2 regions of the Rhizobium sp. 11_C7_N12_5 genome follow, and region 1 is predicted to be linked to the other one. Evidence: predicted binding sites of a transcription regulator. Region 1 holds the regulator's gene; the other holds the start of a gene.

The links. The regulator PhoB, encoded in region 1, activates phosphate uptake and scavenging genes when phosphate is short. The targets are predictions, from matches to a motif close to TGTCATNNANCTGTCAT.
Region 2: AB8B29_RS19490 (acetoacetate decarboxylase) is a predicted target of PhoB. The motif match lies at 5,172-5,188, and genes of this name have one in related genera.

What each region holds. Positions count from the first base shown of each region.
Region 1 is NZ_JBPWPY010000001.1:123,273-131,007, reverse strand. Features, by position in the region: gene argF (ornithine carbamoyltransferase) at 1-648, opposite strand, end outside; gene AB8B29_RS00660 (aspartate aminotransferase family protein) at 722-1,921, opposite strand; gene AB8B29_RS00655 (GcrA family cell cycle regulator) at 2,346-2,879, shown strand; gene phoB (phosphate regulon transcriptional regulator PhoB) at 3,072-3,755, opposite strand; gene phoU (phosphate signaling complex protein PhoU) at 3,788-4,501, opposite strand; gene pstB (phosphate ABC transporter ATP-binding protein PstB) at 4,553-5,368, opposite strand; gene pstA (phosphate ABC transporter permease PstA) at 5,383-6,717, opposite strand; gene pstC (phosphate ABC transporter permease subunit PstC) at 6,714-7,735, opposite strand, start outside.
Region 2 is NZ_JBPWPY010000002.1:62,625-70,359, reverse strand. Features, by position in the region: gene AB8B29_RS19510 (hydantoinase B/oxoprolinase family protein) at 1-262, opposite strand, end outside; gene AB8B29_RS19505 (LuxR C-terminal-related transcriptional regulator) at 378-2,978, opposite strand; gene ppk2 (polyphosphate kinase 2) at 3,251-4,165, opposite strand; gene AB8B29_RS19495 (3-hydroxybutyrate dehydrogenase) at 4,253-5,041, opposite strand; gene AB8B29_RS19490 (acetoacetate decarboxylase) at 5,249-5,995, shown strand; gene AB8B29_RS19485 (patatin-like phospholipase family protein) at 6,031-7,188, shown strand; gene AB8B29_RS19480 (metallophosphoesterase family protein) at 7,208-7,735, opposite strand, start outside.

The sequences.
Region 1 (7,735 bases):
ACCGGCGACCGCACGGTCGGCATCATGCGAGAGCATGATTTCGGCGCCCTGGTTGCGGGCCCAGTTCAAATAGTGATCCTTGGGCTCGGAACCAAGAGGTACCGCCATGTTCATGCGATAGCCGAACCGCGCAGCGCCTTCGATCAACGAATGCAGCACGTTGTTGCCGTCGCCCGTCCAGGCAATAGTCTTGCCCTTGACCGGGCCGCGATGCTCCTCGAAGGTCATGATGTCGGCCATGATCTGGCAGGGATGCGTATCGTCGGTCAGCGCGTTGATGACCGGAACGGTCGCATGCTCCGCCAGTTCCAACAGGCGCGAATGATCGGTCGTGCGGATCATGATCGCATCGACATAGCGCGACAGCACCTTCGCCGTATCGCCGATCGTCTCGGCGCGGCCGAGCTGCATTTCGGTTCCGGACAGGAAAAGTGTCTCGCCACCGAGCTGGCGCATGCCGACGTCGAAGGAGACGCGGGTCCGGGTGGAAGGCTTCTCGAAGATCATCGCCAGCATCTTGCCGGCAAGCGGCTTATCGGCGGTACCCGCCTTCAACGCCCTTTTTCGCACGATCGCGTCATCGATGATGTGGCGCAGATCGGCGGCCGCTACAGCCGAGAGATCGAGAAAGTGTTTCGGAGAAGCCATGTCCTCACCTGTACTCCAGAAAAAACAATAACGCCCGCATAGGGCAAGAACGCCCCGACTGCGGGCGTCGAACTTAGGCCGATTTCTTGACGCGGGCGGCGCGTACACGCTCGGCCGCACGCTCGATGCGAGCAAGACCTTCGCGCGCTTCCTCGGCGGTCACGACCAGCGGCGGCAGCAGGCGAACGACATTGTTGCCGGCCGGAACACCCAGCAGATGCTCGGCGCGGATCGCCTGCAGCAGATCCGCTTGCGGGATGGCTGCCTTGATGCCGAGCATGAGACCTTCGCCGCGGATGTCCTCGATGATATCCGGGAAGCGATCCTTGAGCGAGGCAAGGCCCTGGCGGAAGACCAGCGCCATATCACGCACATGCTCCAGGAAGCCATCGGCCAGCACGATATCGAGCACCGCATTGCCGACCGCCATGGCAAGCGGATTGCCGCCATAGGTCGACCCGTGCGTGCCGGCCTTCATGCCGGAGGCTGCCTCTGCCGTTGCAAGGCATGCGCCGAGCGGGAAACCACCGCCGATACCCTTGGCCACCGCCATGATATCGGGCTTGATGCCGGCCCATTCATGGGCGAAAAGCTTGCCCGTGCGGCCGACGCCGCACTGTACTTCATCGAGCACCAGGAGCAGACCGTGCTCGTCGCAGATATCGCGGAGACCGCGCAGGAATTCGTTGGTCGCCGGGCGGATACCGCCCTCGCCCTGCACCGGCTCGATCAGGATCGCAGCCGTCGCATCAGTGATTGCGGCACGAACCGCATCAAGATCGCCGAAAGCCACCTGGTCGAAGCCGGGGGCCTTCGGGCCGAAGCCTTCGATATACTTTTCCTGGCCACCGGCAGCGATCGTCGCGATGGTACGACCGTGGAAGGCACCTTCGAAGGTGATGATATGGAACTTCTCGGGATGCCCGTTGGCAAACTGATAGCGCCGCGCCGTCTTGATGGCGCATTCCAGCGCTTCGGCGCCCGAATTGGTAAAGAACACCTTGTCAGCGAATGTGGCTTCCGTCAGCCGCTTCGACAGCTTCTCCTGACCGGGCACTTCGTAGAGGTTGGACAGGTGCCATACCTTGTCAGCCTGCGCCTTCAGCTCGGCCACGAGATGGGGATGCGCATGACCGAGCGAATTGACTGCCACACCGGCCGCGAAATCGAGGTAGCGTTCGCCATTTTCCGTGATCAACCAGACGCCCTCGCCTCGCTCGAACCGCAGCGGAGCGCGCATATAGGTGTCATAAAGCGCCGCTGTCTCGGCCATGGCGTATCTCCTCGATCACAACCCTAAGGACCAATCGCTTCCTTTCCATGAAACGGGTCCGAAAAAATTAAAAATGCCGCCTTGCGGCGGCGTGGGCACTATTGATGTTTTGCACCGCGATGTCAACAAAACTGGCGATTTAGCAGGTGCGAGAGAGCGGCCGAGGCCGAACGGGATGCGTTGGCCGGATCATATTGCATAAATGCCACGCCAGGACAGCAAGTTGGGGAAAACCTCGAAATCGATTCCTCAAGATTCCCGCGACTCTTGTCACGGAGTCAGCCTCACACTAGGTTAAAAACCAATTGCTAGACTGCATGCGGCGGAACTAGTCACCACAATTTTAGAGCGTTTCGCGCCTCGATCCTATGCGGGGCAATGGTGAAGGATTCTGCCATCGGAAACGCGACAGCGGAGACAGGGCATGAATTGGACAGACGAACGCGTCGAGAAGCTTAAAAAGCTATGGTCCGAAGGGTTGAGCGCCAGCCAGATCGCGGCGCAGCTGGGCGGTGTCAGCCGTAACGCCGTCATCGGCAAGGTGCACCGCTTGAGCCTGCCGGGCCGAGCGAAGGCGGGCGGCACGGCGACCGCTGCCCGAACGCCGAAGCGCGGCGCCTCGGCGCCCCGCGCATCGAATTATACATCGCGCGTCGCAACCCGCACGGTTACCCGCCAGCAGGGCGCGACCATGCTCAAGGAAGAGATTGAGGTCGATGCGGTCAACGAGATCCAATATCGTCCGGCTGCCAACGTCGTCGTTCCGATCTCTCGGCGCCTCGTCCTGACCGAGCTGACGGAACGCACCTGCAAATGGCCAGTCGGCGACCCGCTGAAGGACGATTTCCACTTCTGCGGCAACGAGAGCCCGGATGCATCGCCCTATTGCGGCTACCATCAGCGCCTGGCCTACCAGCCGGTGCATGAACGGCGTCGGCCAGCTCAACCGCGCGGCTGAGATGCCCCATAGAGCAATTCCAGGAAAAGTGCGTAGCGGTTTTCCGTCCGGAATTGCGTAAAAACAATAGTATAGAGCGGTCACGCGAGTCGGTGAAACGCGTAACCGCTCCAGAATAAGATAAACGAAACGGGCCGAAAGGCCCGTTTTCTGTTTCCGCCGCTATGTCGATGCCTGAACGGGCGTACCCGCTCAAGCTTCCATGGAGTAACCCGCACCGCGAACGGTGCGGATGACATCCTGCATATTGGAGAAATTGAGCGCCTTGCGCAGGCGGCCGACATGCACGTCGACGGTACGTTCGTCGACATAGATATCGTGTCCCCATACGCCGTCGAGCAGCTGCGAACGCGAGAAGACCCGGCCCGGCGAGGACATCAGGAACTCCAGCAGGCGGAATTCCGTCGGTCCCAGCCGCACTTCGCGGCTCTTGCGGTGAACGCGATGGGTCTCGCGATCCAGCTCGATATCGCCGCAACGCAGTACCGTGGAGAGAACCTCCGGGCGGGCGCGCCGCAGCATCGCCTTGACGCGGGCCATCAGCTCCGGCGTCGAGAACGGCTTGACGACGTAATCGTCCGCGCCGGTGGAAAGACCGCGCACGCGCTCGCTTTCCTCGCCGCGGGCCGTCAGCATGATGATCGGCAGGCGCTCCGTCTCCGGCCGCATACGCAGCCGGCGGCAGAGCTCGATGCCGGATACACCGGGGAGCATCCAGTCAAGGATCAGAAGATCGGGGATGCGCTCCTGGAGACGCAATTCGGCTTCATCGCCTCTGAGGATCGTATCGACCTCGAAGCCCTCAGCCTCGAGATTGTAGCGCAGCAGAACGCTGAGCGCTTCCTCGTCTTCTACAACAGCAACTCTCGGAACCATGCGCCTCTGGTCTCCTTTTCTTCGCTTCCAGATTATTCCGTCACCGCGCCAACGGTGTTGGCGGTATCATCCTTCGGGCGCTCGCCTTCTGGCTGGGCGCCGGTCGCCATGTAATAGATCGTCTCGGCGATGTTGGTGGCATGGTCGCCGATGCGCTCGATGTTCTTGGCGCAGAAGAGAAGATGCGTGCAGGTGGTGATATTGCGCGGATCTTCCATCATGTAGGTCAGCATCTCGCGGAAGAGCGAGGTGTACATCGCGTCGATTTCCTCGTCGCGCTCTCGGATCGACACAGCCTTGTCCGGCGAACGGGTGGCATAGACGTCAAGCACTTCCTTGAGCTGGCTGAGCGCCAGTTCGGAGAGATGCTCGATGCCGCGGGCAAGCCGCCGCGGAACGCCTGTGCCCTGCACGGCGATGACGCGCTTGGCGGTGTTCTTGCCGAGGTCGCCGACACGCTCCAGATCGGAAGCGATGCGGATCGAGCCCATGATCTCGCGCAGGTCGGCGGCCATCGGCTGCCGGCGGGCGATGGTGACGATCGCCTTGTCGCCGACTTCCCGTTCCGCATGATCGAGAATGACGTCGTCGGAAATGACCTTCTGCGCAAGACTGGTATCGCTTTGGACCAGTGCGCGAACGCTGTCGCTGACCATTTGCTCGGCCAGACCGCCCATTTCCGCAATGCGGCGCGTCAGGAACTTCAGGTCTTCGTCATAGGCAGAGAGAATGTGAGTGGAGACCATTTTTCTATCCTCAAGGTGAACTGTGTGAAAGGAGCCGCGCGCACGGCATCATCAACCAAAACGGCCCATGATGTAATCCTGCGTGCGGAAATCGTCGGGATTGGTGAACATTTTATCGGTATCGTTCTCCTCAACCAGATGGCCGAGATGAAACATTGCGGTGCGTTGCGAAACGCGGGCTGCCTGCTGCATGGAATGCGTCACGATGACGATGGTGAAGTTTTCCCGCAGCTCATGGATCAGATCCTCGACCTTTGCGGTTGCGATGGGGTCGAGCGCCGAACATGGCTCGTCCATCAGGATGACCTCTGGACTGACTGCGACCGCGCGAGCGATGCACAGACGCTGCTGTTGGCCGCCGGACAGGCTCGTGCCGGCATCATAGAGCCGATCCTTGACCTCGCCCCAGAGACCGGCTTTCTGCAGGCTGGTCTCGACGATATGCTCGAGATCGGCTTTCGAGCTGTGCAGGCCATGGATGCGTGGTCCGTAGGCGACGTTCTCGTAGATCGACTTCGGAAACGGGTTGGGCTTCTGGAAGACCATGCCGACACGCGCGCGCAGCTCCACGACATCGATGCTGTTGTCATAAACATCCTGATCGTCGAGCGTGATCTTGCCGGTGATGCGGCAGGTCTCGATCGTGTCGTTCATTCGGTTGAGGCAACGCAGGAAAGTGGACTTGCCGCAGCCGGAAGGACCGATCAGTGCCGTGACCGTATTGGCGCGAATGTTCAGGTTGACATCGAAGAGCGCGCGCTTGTCGCCGTAAAAGACCGAGACGTCCTGGCCGATCATCTTGTAGGGGATCGTCATCATCTTCTTGGCTAATGCTCTTTCGCCCGCGGCTTCCGTCATCATGTTCATTTGGTCGCCCTCCCCTACCAGCGCCGTTCGAAGCGGCGCCGCAGCAGGATCGCGCCGATATTCATCGCAACGAGGAAGAAGAGCAGCACGATAATCGCTCCGGAGGTCCTCTCGACGAAGGCCCGCTCCGCTTCGCTCGCCCACATGTAGATCTGCACCGGCAGCGCCGTCGAAGGATCGAGCGGCGAGGCCGGATAGTTGGCGACGAAGGCGACCATGCCGATCAGAAGCAGCGGCGCCGTCTCGCCGAGCGCATGCGCCAGCCCGAGGATGGTGCCCGTGAGGATGCCCGGCATGGCGAGCGGGAGCACATGATGGAAGACCATCTGCATGCGCGACGCGCCAAGGCCGAGTGCCGCGCTGCGGATCGATGGCGGTACCGCCCGCAGTGCCGAGCGCGTGGCAATAATGATCATCGGCAGCGTCATCAGGCTGAGCACCAGCCCGCCGACCAGCGAGGCAGAGCGCGGCAGCCCCATCATGTTGATGAACACCGAAAGGCCGAGCAGGCCGTAGACGATGGAGGGCACCGCCGCGAGATTGTTGATGTTGACCTCGATCAGATCCGTCAGCCGGTTTTTTGGCGCGAATTCCTCCAGATAGATCGAAGCGGCGACACCGACGGGCAAGGCGAGCGCGAGGACGGTCAGCATCAGATAGAGCGAGCCGATCAGCGCGACGCCGAGACCCGCGGCCTCGGGGCGGCTCGAGTTGCCCGAGAGGAAGAGACCGCTGTTGAAAGCTTCGTGCAGCGCGCCGCTGGCTGTCAGCTGCTTCATCCAGCCGAGCTGCCGATCGGAAACCTTGCGATCCTTCTCGTCGGCCGCCAGGTCGATCTGCCCCTTGTTGGCGGAGTCGATATTGGCGCTCGCAAGGAACGTCACATTCCCAGTCGTTCCGATGATCGAGGGATCGGCCATGATCTTGTTGCGCAGTGCAATCCGCGCACTGTCCGACACCATTGTCGTGGCTTCGCGCACGAGTACGCGATCGGAAGGATCGATGCCCAAGGCCTTCACCAGCGCATCGCGCATGAGGACCGGATAGTTGGCTGATATCAGCACCTTCGGATCGCTGGCGCGCTTGCCGGTGGGGTCGATGACTTTCTCGGTGAATTCGATCGGTAGGGTTATCGAGGTCTGCACGAAGGCGGTATAGCCGTTGCGGACCACGGTCGAGACAAGCGTGAGAAGGAAGACCAGGCCGAAGACTACGGCGGCGATGCCATAGGCCCGAAAGCGGCGCTCGGCGGCATAGCGCCGCTTGATGCCGATATCGCGCCGCGCCGGGGCGCCCGGCGTAAGCCCGCGCGGAATATTCTGTGACGAGGAGGATACGATGTCGCTCATTCGTATTGCTCCCTGTAGCGGCGGACGATGTAGAGCGCGTAGACGTTCAGGCAGAGCGTCAGGCAGAACAGCGTTATGCCGAGCGCGAAGGCGACCAGTGTCTGCGGCGAGGTGAACTCCAGATCGCCGGTCAACTGGTTGACGATTTTCACGGTAACCGTCGTCATGGGTTCGAAGGGATCGAACTGCATGCGAGCCGCGACACCGGCGGCCAGCACGACGATCATCGTTTCGCCGATTGCCCGCGAGGCGGTCATCAGCAGCGCGCCGACGATGCCCGGAAGTGCCGCCGGCAGCAAAACGCGCTTGACCGTTTCCGAGCGGGTGGCGCCAAGACCGAGCGAGCCATCGCGCAGCGACCGCGGCACGGCCATGATGATGTCGTCTGACAGCGAGGAGACATAGGGAATGAGCATGACGCCCATGACGAAGCCCGCCGTCAGGACGCTCTGCGCCTCGATGAAACTTGTATAGCTTCCCGTTAGCAGGCCATCGATCTCCGCCGAGATGTCTCTCAGGAACGGCCCGACCGTGACGAGGGCAAAGAAGCCGTAGACGATCGTGGGAATGCCGGCCAGCACTTCGAGCAGGGGCTTGGCGATCGAGCGCACGCGGGCCGAAGCATATTCGGCCATGTAGATGGCGGCGAACAAGCCGATCGGCACCGCGAACAACATGGCGACGAGACCGATATAGATCGTGCCGGCCAGCAAGGGTATCAAGCCGAAAGTTCCGGATGTCTGTGAGCCGGCACCGGTGAAGCGCGGATCCCAGACAGTGCCGAAGAAGAACTCATGGGCAGGTACCATGCTGAAGAAACGCGCCGCCTCCGAAAGCATCGAAAAGGCGATCCCGACCGTCGTCAGCACCGCAATGGAGGAGGCGACGATCAGGGCGCCGAGGATGACCTGCTCGACACGGTTGCGGGCGCGAAAACGCGGGGCGATGGCACGCAAGCCATGAACCGCGCAAAGCAACGACAGAAGGATCGCCGATGCAGACATCACCATCCGGCTGA
Region 2 (7,735 bases), on a different contig from region 1:
GGATGTCCCCGTCTTCGAGATCCTCGCCATAGAGTGCGATCAGCGATTTGACCTGCGTGCCGAAAGTACCGGTGAACAACGTGATGCCGTTCATCTGCGCGACCAGTTCCCCGGTGTGCGTCAGGAGACCGCAGGCGAAATCGAGCACCTCGTAGATCACCGGGCTCATCGAGGTTCTGGCCATCACCACGCCCATCTCATCGACGGTTGCAGTCAGCTTGCCTTCGATGATCTCCTGGGTCACGGGATCGACAGTGGTCACGAAGCACCCCTCAACGCTATGTTATTAAAACATAGATTAGGGATGAATTGATCACCTCGATAGCCTTCCTGATGGGTGGGCGAGCCGCAATCCATATCCTACCCATTCGGGTGGGTTAACGGCTTAGGATACCTTTGTCACGCGCCACGGACACTGCCGCAGTCCGGGTCGAGACATTGAGCTTGGCGAAGATATTGCGCAGATGGAACTTGATCGTGTTGTCGGAGAGCTTAAGGGCGCGGCCGATTTCCTTGTTGGAAAGTCCGGCGCTCAGCAGTTCCATCACCTTGCGCTCGCGGCTGGTAAAGCCGGACATATCCTCGCCGGCCGATGCCTGCTGCGCCTCATCGGCGATCACAAGCAAGGATTCGAGCCGCTTGCGGGTAATATCCGCGACGGCCGGATGATCGGCGAGCACACGAAGATCGGCGAGCCGCACCGCGTGCTCGAGATGGAGGAGCGTGCGGTAATCAGCAAGCGGCATCGTCAACACGAGATCGGAAAGGCGGGTCGCGGCCAGATCGGCACGGCCCTCGGCTGTGAGAAGCCCGATCTCGATGAGCTCGAGCTCAATGGCGCGCAGGGTATGCGGGCGCTGAGCCTGGCGCGTGATCAGCCGATTGAAAACGTCGCGTGCCTTCGAAGGTTCGCCGAGCGCCAGGTACGCGCGTGTCCAGAAGAGCGATGGGGTCACGCCACGCAGATGGATTGACAATGCATTGGCACGATCCGAGGCCCCAGCCTGCGCGCCGAAGCCGTTGGCCTCGGCATGGCGGATCGCCTGAGCCAGATCGCCCGACGCCAACAAAAGCAGGGCCCGCTCGCCATCGACCAAGCGGATGAGCCTATCGAAGCCACGGCGGCGTGCAACCGCGCGAACGCGATCCATGGCCGCATGGGCGGCAAGATGGTCCCCGCGCATGCGCAGGATCCGCTGTTCAGCCATGAAGCCGGCGGCAAGAAGATCAAACCAGGTGTCGTGACGTTCAAGATGCGGCAACGCCCAGCCCAGCGTTTCCGCTGCCGCTTCCGTATCGCCGCGGATGGAAAGAAGTTCGGCCTTCAGCACCTGGCCGACGGCATCGAGGTCGCTACCGGGGCCGATATTGGTCTGCGCTTCGCGGATCAGCTGGTCATAGGCCGAAATCGCGCTCGCGCAATCTCCCGAGAGAAAGGAGGCCTGACCGACATGGGTGTAGAGATGCATCGCGCCGAAATCGGCACCGCCGTCGCGAAAGGCGCGGATGGCAAGCTGACCATAGTGCAATGCGCGGTCGAGCTCGCTGCGGATCAGGAAATTGTATGAGAGCATGTTCAGCGCGAGCGCCCGATGGATAAGCTCCACGCCGTCCGGCCGCTGCAAGTCGTCCTCGAGTGCCGAAAGATCGGCCGCACTTGTCCAACGATCCATGTAGAGCGCCATGAGAATGCGCACGACACGGAGATCCTTCGCCAGCGTCTCGTCAGCGGCAACAGCACGCTCCGCTATGGCGATATAATGGTTGGCGGCGTCGAGCTGCGCCGCCTTGGCGCAGAAAATCGCAAGCCCGAGGGTCGCAAGCGGAAAGCGACCAAGATCGATCTCGGCAGCGCGCCCGCTCAGCGCCTGGAAGAGCGTCGCGCCGCCGCGTGTGGTGGCGTAGATGCGCCGCCAGCCGCCGGCAGTTTCGACGATGCGCGCCGCGAGATTGGCGTCATCCGCGAGAAGCGCGTGCTGGACCGCCCGCTCGATATCACCCTGAGCTTCGAACCAGCGCGCCGCCCGGTTCAGCGTGCGCTTGGCGTCAACACCCCTGCGGCTGGCGGTTTCCTTCAGGAACGCGTTGAAGACCGGATGATAACGCATCCAGTTGCCGGGTCCGGCAAGCAGGGTGACGGGAAGGGCGTGCTGGTTCAGCCGTTCGATGAGGCCCGCGCGCGCTCCCCCTTCCAACACCGCCTCGAGCAGACCACGATTGAAGGCAGGCAAGGCGGCGGTCTCGATCAGAAACAGACGGATGTCCTCAGGCAAATGTTCAAACACCTGCTCCGAGAGATAGGAGCCCATGTCGGCACTCCCGCCGTCGAACGAGGCCAGAATGGAATACCCTTCGTCCGCTTCCGAAACCAGCAGGCTCACCATCTGCAGCGCCACGGCCCAGCCCTCCGTCCGGCGATTGAAGGAGCCGACCTGCTCTTCGGTCAGATGGATACCCTTGCCGGCAAAGAATTCCCGCGCCTCGGAATCGGAAAAGCCGAGTTCGGCAATACCAAACTGCTTGAATTCGCCGCTGAGCCGCAACGCAGAAAGGGGAAAGCGCGGCGGGCTGCGGGTCACCAGCACCAGTTTGACGTGGCTGAGCGAGGGATCGGCGAGGATCTTCGCCATCAGCGCCTCGGTCGCATCCGTCTGAGCGAAATGATAATCGTCGAGGAAGACGATGACGGGGCCCTCGAGCTTGCGCAGGCGCGTCGCAAGAACGGAAAGAAGCGCGCTTGCCGGCAGATTGCCGGCGTCGCCGCCGTCCTCGGCCAGAAGCGGCTCCAGCGCATCGATGAGGGCAAGAAGAAAGGTGGCCTGATCCATATGCTCGGCATCAAGCGAGGCCCAGCAGAGACTGACACCTTCCTCCTTCAGCAGCTCGTACCATTGCGCCGCAAGCGAGGTCTTGCCGTAACCGGCAGGCGCCACGATGGTCGTCAGCCGACGCAGTCCGGCGCGCTGAAGCTGCCGCAACAGATCGCCGCGCTTGATGGTTTGCTGTCCGCTTGTTGGAGGAGCAAATCGGTTCTGTCCACTCATGGGGCGCGATGATGCGGACTTGGCAGGCTCTTGGCAAGTCAAGCTAAACCTCGTCTCTTAGTTGTCCCCTGTGGGGCAAATCTGGAAACGATTTCAGTCATTGCGCATGCTTCGAGGAAGACGACCGACAGAGATCGGTCTCGCTTACCACACAGCGGGCTTCGATGGCGGACCCGCCGAAACGGGACCGTCATCGCTTCATCGTATCAATAGATCTCCGGCACGTACATTTCCAGCGGCACCGGCGTGCGATGATAGTCGGCATTGCGCATGCGCTCGGGCAGGATGATTTCCGGCTTCGGCACATTTTCATAGGGGATCTGGGTGAGGAGATGCGCGATGCAGTTGAGGCGCGCCTTCTTCTTGTCGACGGCGTGCACGACCCACCACGGCGCTTCCGGAATGTGAGTACGTTCCAGCATCTCTTCCTTGGCCTTGGTATATTCCTCCCAGTGCACGCGGCTCTGGAGGTCCATCGGCGACAGTTTCCATTGTTTCAGCGGATCCTGAATGCGCATGCCGAAACGGAATTCCTGCTCCTCGTCGGTGATCGAGAACCAGTATTTGATGAGGATGATGCCAGAGCGCACCAGCATGCGCTCGAAATCGGGAACAGAGCGGAAAAATTCTTCGAGCTCCTCCGATGTGCAGAAACCCATGACGCGCTCGACGCCGGCGCGGTTATACCAGCTGCGGTCGAACAGCACCATTTCGCCGGCGGTCGGCAGATGGGCCGTGTAGCGCTGGAAATACCATTGATGACGCTCGCGCTCCGACGGCGCCGGCAGCGCGACCACGCGGCAGACGCGCGGATTGAGGCGCTGCGTGACCCGCTTGATGGCGCCGCCCTTGCCGGCGGAATCGCGGCCCTCGAACAGCACGACAACCTTCAGCTTCTTGTATTGCACCCAGTCCTGCAGGCGCACGAGTTCGTGCTGGAGGCGAAAGAGCTCGCGGAAATAGATCCTGCGGTCGAGCGAGGGGCCGGTCTCGTCACCCATCCCCTCGGCAACCAGCTCGTCCAGGCGATCTTCCTCGAGCTGCATCTCCAGTTCTTCGTCGAAGCTATCGACAATCTCGTCCTTGATGCGGTTGAGCCGATCCTGGGTCTCTTCGGTCATTGCGCGCTTCCTGCTCTGTTTTCCTATTGATGTTGAAATATTCGACCGGAAGGAGCCAGCGCGCTCGCGCTCACTCAAGTCGCGGTATTACTCGGCAGTCCAGCCGCCATCGACGGAAAGCGTCGTGCCGGTGATCTGCTTGGCGGCGTCGCTGCACAGAAATACGGCGACAGCGGCAATTTCATCCACGGTGACGAATTCCTTCGTCGGTTGGGCGGCGAGCAGCACGTCGTGCTTGACCTGCTCTTCCGTCATGTTGCGTGCCTTCATCGTCTCTGGGATCTGCTTTTCGACCAGCGGCGTCCAGACGTAACCCGGCGCGATCGCATTGACGGTGACGCCATCCTGCGCAGCTTCCAAGGCGATCGTCTTGGTCAGGCCGGTGATCCCGTGCTTGGCCGAGACATAGGCCGACTTGAAAGGCGAGGCGACCAGCGCATGCGCCGAGGACGTGTTGATGATGCGGCCCCACTTGCGGGCCTTCATGCCGGGAATGGCGGCCTTGATCGCATAGAAGGCGGCCAGAAGATTGATGCGGATGATCGCTTCCCATTTGTCATCCGGGAATTCCTCGATCGGGGCGACAAACTGGACGCCGGCATTGTTGACGAGAACATCGAGGCTGCCAAAGGCTTCCTCGGCATCGCGCACCATTGAGGTCACTTCCTCGCCGTTCATCATGTTGGCGCCGGAATAGCGGCACTTCACGCCGAAATCGGCTTCGATCGCTGCGCGTTCCCTCTCGATCGCGTCGGCATCGCCGAGACCGTTGATCGTAACGTTCGCACCTTCGGCGGCAAAGGCGCGCGCAATCGCAAGCCCGATGCCGCTCGTCGAACCAGTGACCAGCGCATTCTTCGAAGTCAACGAACCCATAATGCAACTCCCGCAATCTCTATGACATGGTTGAGTAAATGGAAAACGCCGAGATGAGCGCACACTGCCAGTGTCATATGTCGCTTTGATAACAGATCCGACGGCCAGTCGGCGGCAACTATCCGGCAACTGACATTTCACTGTCATGCAACCATGCAAGTTTTCGCCGCTGCGCCCGGCGGTTTTCTCCAACTGTGGAAAAATGCGATGAAGGTCGAAGACATTCTGAAGCATGCCTATGCGATGCCGCTGACCAATCCTTCCTATCCTCCCGGACCCTATCGGTTTTTCAATCGCGAATACATCATCATAACCTATCGCACCACTCGCGAGGCACTGCAGGCCGTGGTGCCGGAGCCGCTCGAAATCGACGAGCCGCTGGTGAAATACGAATTCATCCGCATGCCCGACTCCACCGGCTTCGGCGACTATACGGAGACCGGGCAGGTCATCCCGGTCAGATATCGGGGCCAGGCTGGCGGCTACGTCCATTCCATGTATCTGGACGACGATGCGCCGATCACCGGCGGCCGCGAGATCTGGGGCTTCCCGAAGAAACTCGCCAATCCAAAGATCGTCAACGAAGGCGAGGTCATCGTCGGCACGCTGCATTACGGCAGCGTGCTGTGCGCGACGGGAACGATGGGCTACAAGCACAAGCCGGTAGAGCAGGCACCGTTGCTTGCCGCTCTGTCCGAGCCCAATTTCCTGATCAAGATCGTGCCGCATGTCGACGCCACGCCGCGCATCTGCGAGCTCGTGCGCTACTACCTGACCGATATCACCATCAAGGAAGCCTGGACTTCGCCCGCCGCCCTCGATCTCAGGCCGCATGTGATGGCGGACGTGGCACGGCTGCCGGTTCTGGAAGTGGTCTCGGCCGTCCATTTCACCGCGGATCTGACGCTCGGGCTCGGCGAAGTCGTTCACGACTATCTCGCCGAGCGCAGGTAACAGAGCCTTATCTTTCCCTTTGCTGGAGATGCACCGTGCTCGAACGAAACGCCAAAGCCGCAGTGCCGACAATCCCGGAAATTGCCGCGCAATATGATCGTGTCGCCCTGGTATTTCAGGGCGGCGGCGCGCTCGGTGCCTATCAGGCTGGCGTCTATCAGGCTCTGGCGGAGGCGGGATGCGAGCCAACATGGCTTTCCGGCGTGTCCATCGGCGCCGTCAACGCGGCCATCATCGCCGGCAACGAGCCGCGCCACCGCCTGCAGCGCCTCGAACAGTTCTGGCAGATCATTTCCGGCCGCAAGATCTGGGCCTACACGCCGGAAGGCGACGTCTTCCGCGACATCCGCAACCGCACCAGCTCATGGATGACCATGACGATGGGGCAGCCCGGCTTCTTCAAGCCGCGCTTCCCCAATCCATGGCTCGAACTGCCGGGCGCAGAGGGCGCTACCAGCTTCTATGATTCCGCCGACCTGAAGAAAACGCTGGAGATGCTGATCGATTTCGACGTGCTGAACGACGGCAAGAAGCGCTTCAGCGTCGGCGCGGTCAATGTCAGGACGGGCAACTTCGTCTATTTCGACACCGACAATCTGCGCATCGAACCGGAACACATCATGGCGAGCGGCGCGCTGCCGCCCGCCTTGCCGGCCGTCCGCATAGAAGGTGAATATTATTGGGACGGCGGCATCGTCTCCAATACTCCGCTGCAATATCTGCTCGACCAGGACGAGGATCGCAGCTCGCTGGTATTCCAGGTCGATCTGTTCAGCGCCCGCGGCGTGTTGCCGCGCAGCATGCCGGACGTGCTGTCGCGCCACAAGGACATCATGTATTCAAGCCGCACCCGGCAGAACACCGACAATTTCAAGCGTATCCACGGGCTGAAGATGAAGCTGCTCGGCGCTCTGAAGCGCGTCCCGAAGGACCAGCTGACCCCGGAAGAGGAAGAGTTGATCATCGACTATTCCGATGCCGGCGTCGTCAACATCGTCCACCTGATCTATCAGCACAAGAACTACGAGGGCCACGCCAAGGACTATGAATTCTCCGGCACCTCGATGCGCGAACATTGGGACATGGGCCTCGAGGACACCAAGCGCACACTGCGCCATACCGAATGGCTGCTGCCGCCCCTCGGCGACGACGCCGTTGCGATCCACGACCTGCATCGCGAAGACCCAGTCTGAGACGGCACCGTTTTGGTGCCTATGCGCTCGTGAGCATCACGACTTCCGTTCTGATCCGGGCGTCATCGATTTCCACGATCCGATAGCCGAACGCGTCGGTATCCACCCGAAGCGGGTCGGAATGCCTAATGATTTGGTAGGAAACAGCCGGCGTGGCGAACTGGCTGATATTCGCTTGGCGGACCTCGTCTATCATGTGGTAATGACCGCAAAATACCGATAGCTCGCAATCGGTGCGGGAAAGAAGCAGCGTCTTAACCTCATCCCGGTCACGCAAGGCGACGCCAGCCTGCTCCAGGGGCGTATCGATCGCAAGGACCGGATGATGCACAAAGAGCGCTGCCTTGCTTACGCCATCGAGTTCACGGGCAAGCCAGGCGCGCTGATCGTCGCCCAGCACGTTATCGGACGAATCAAGAAAGATGCGTTTCAGATGTCCGTTATTGTGTGAAAAGCACATCTTTCCTTCGACGGCACCATCGTCCATGCGACAATGTTGCACGACGTTGGGATAGGTATCGTGGTTGCCGAGGATGATGGACACTTT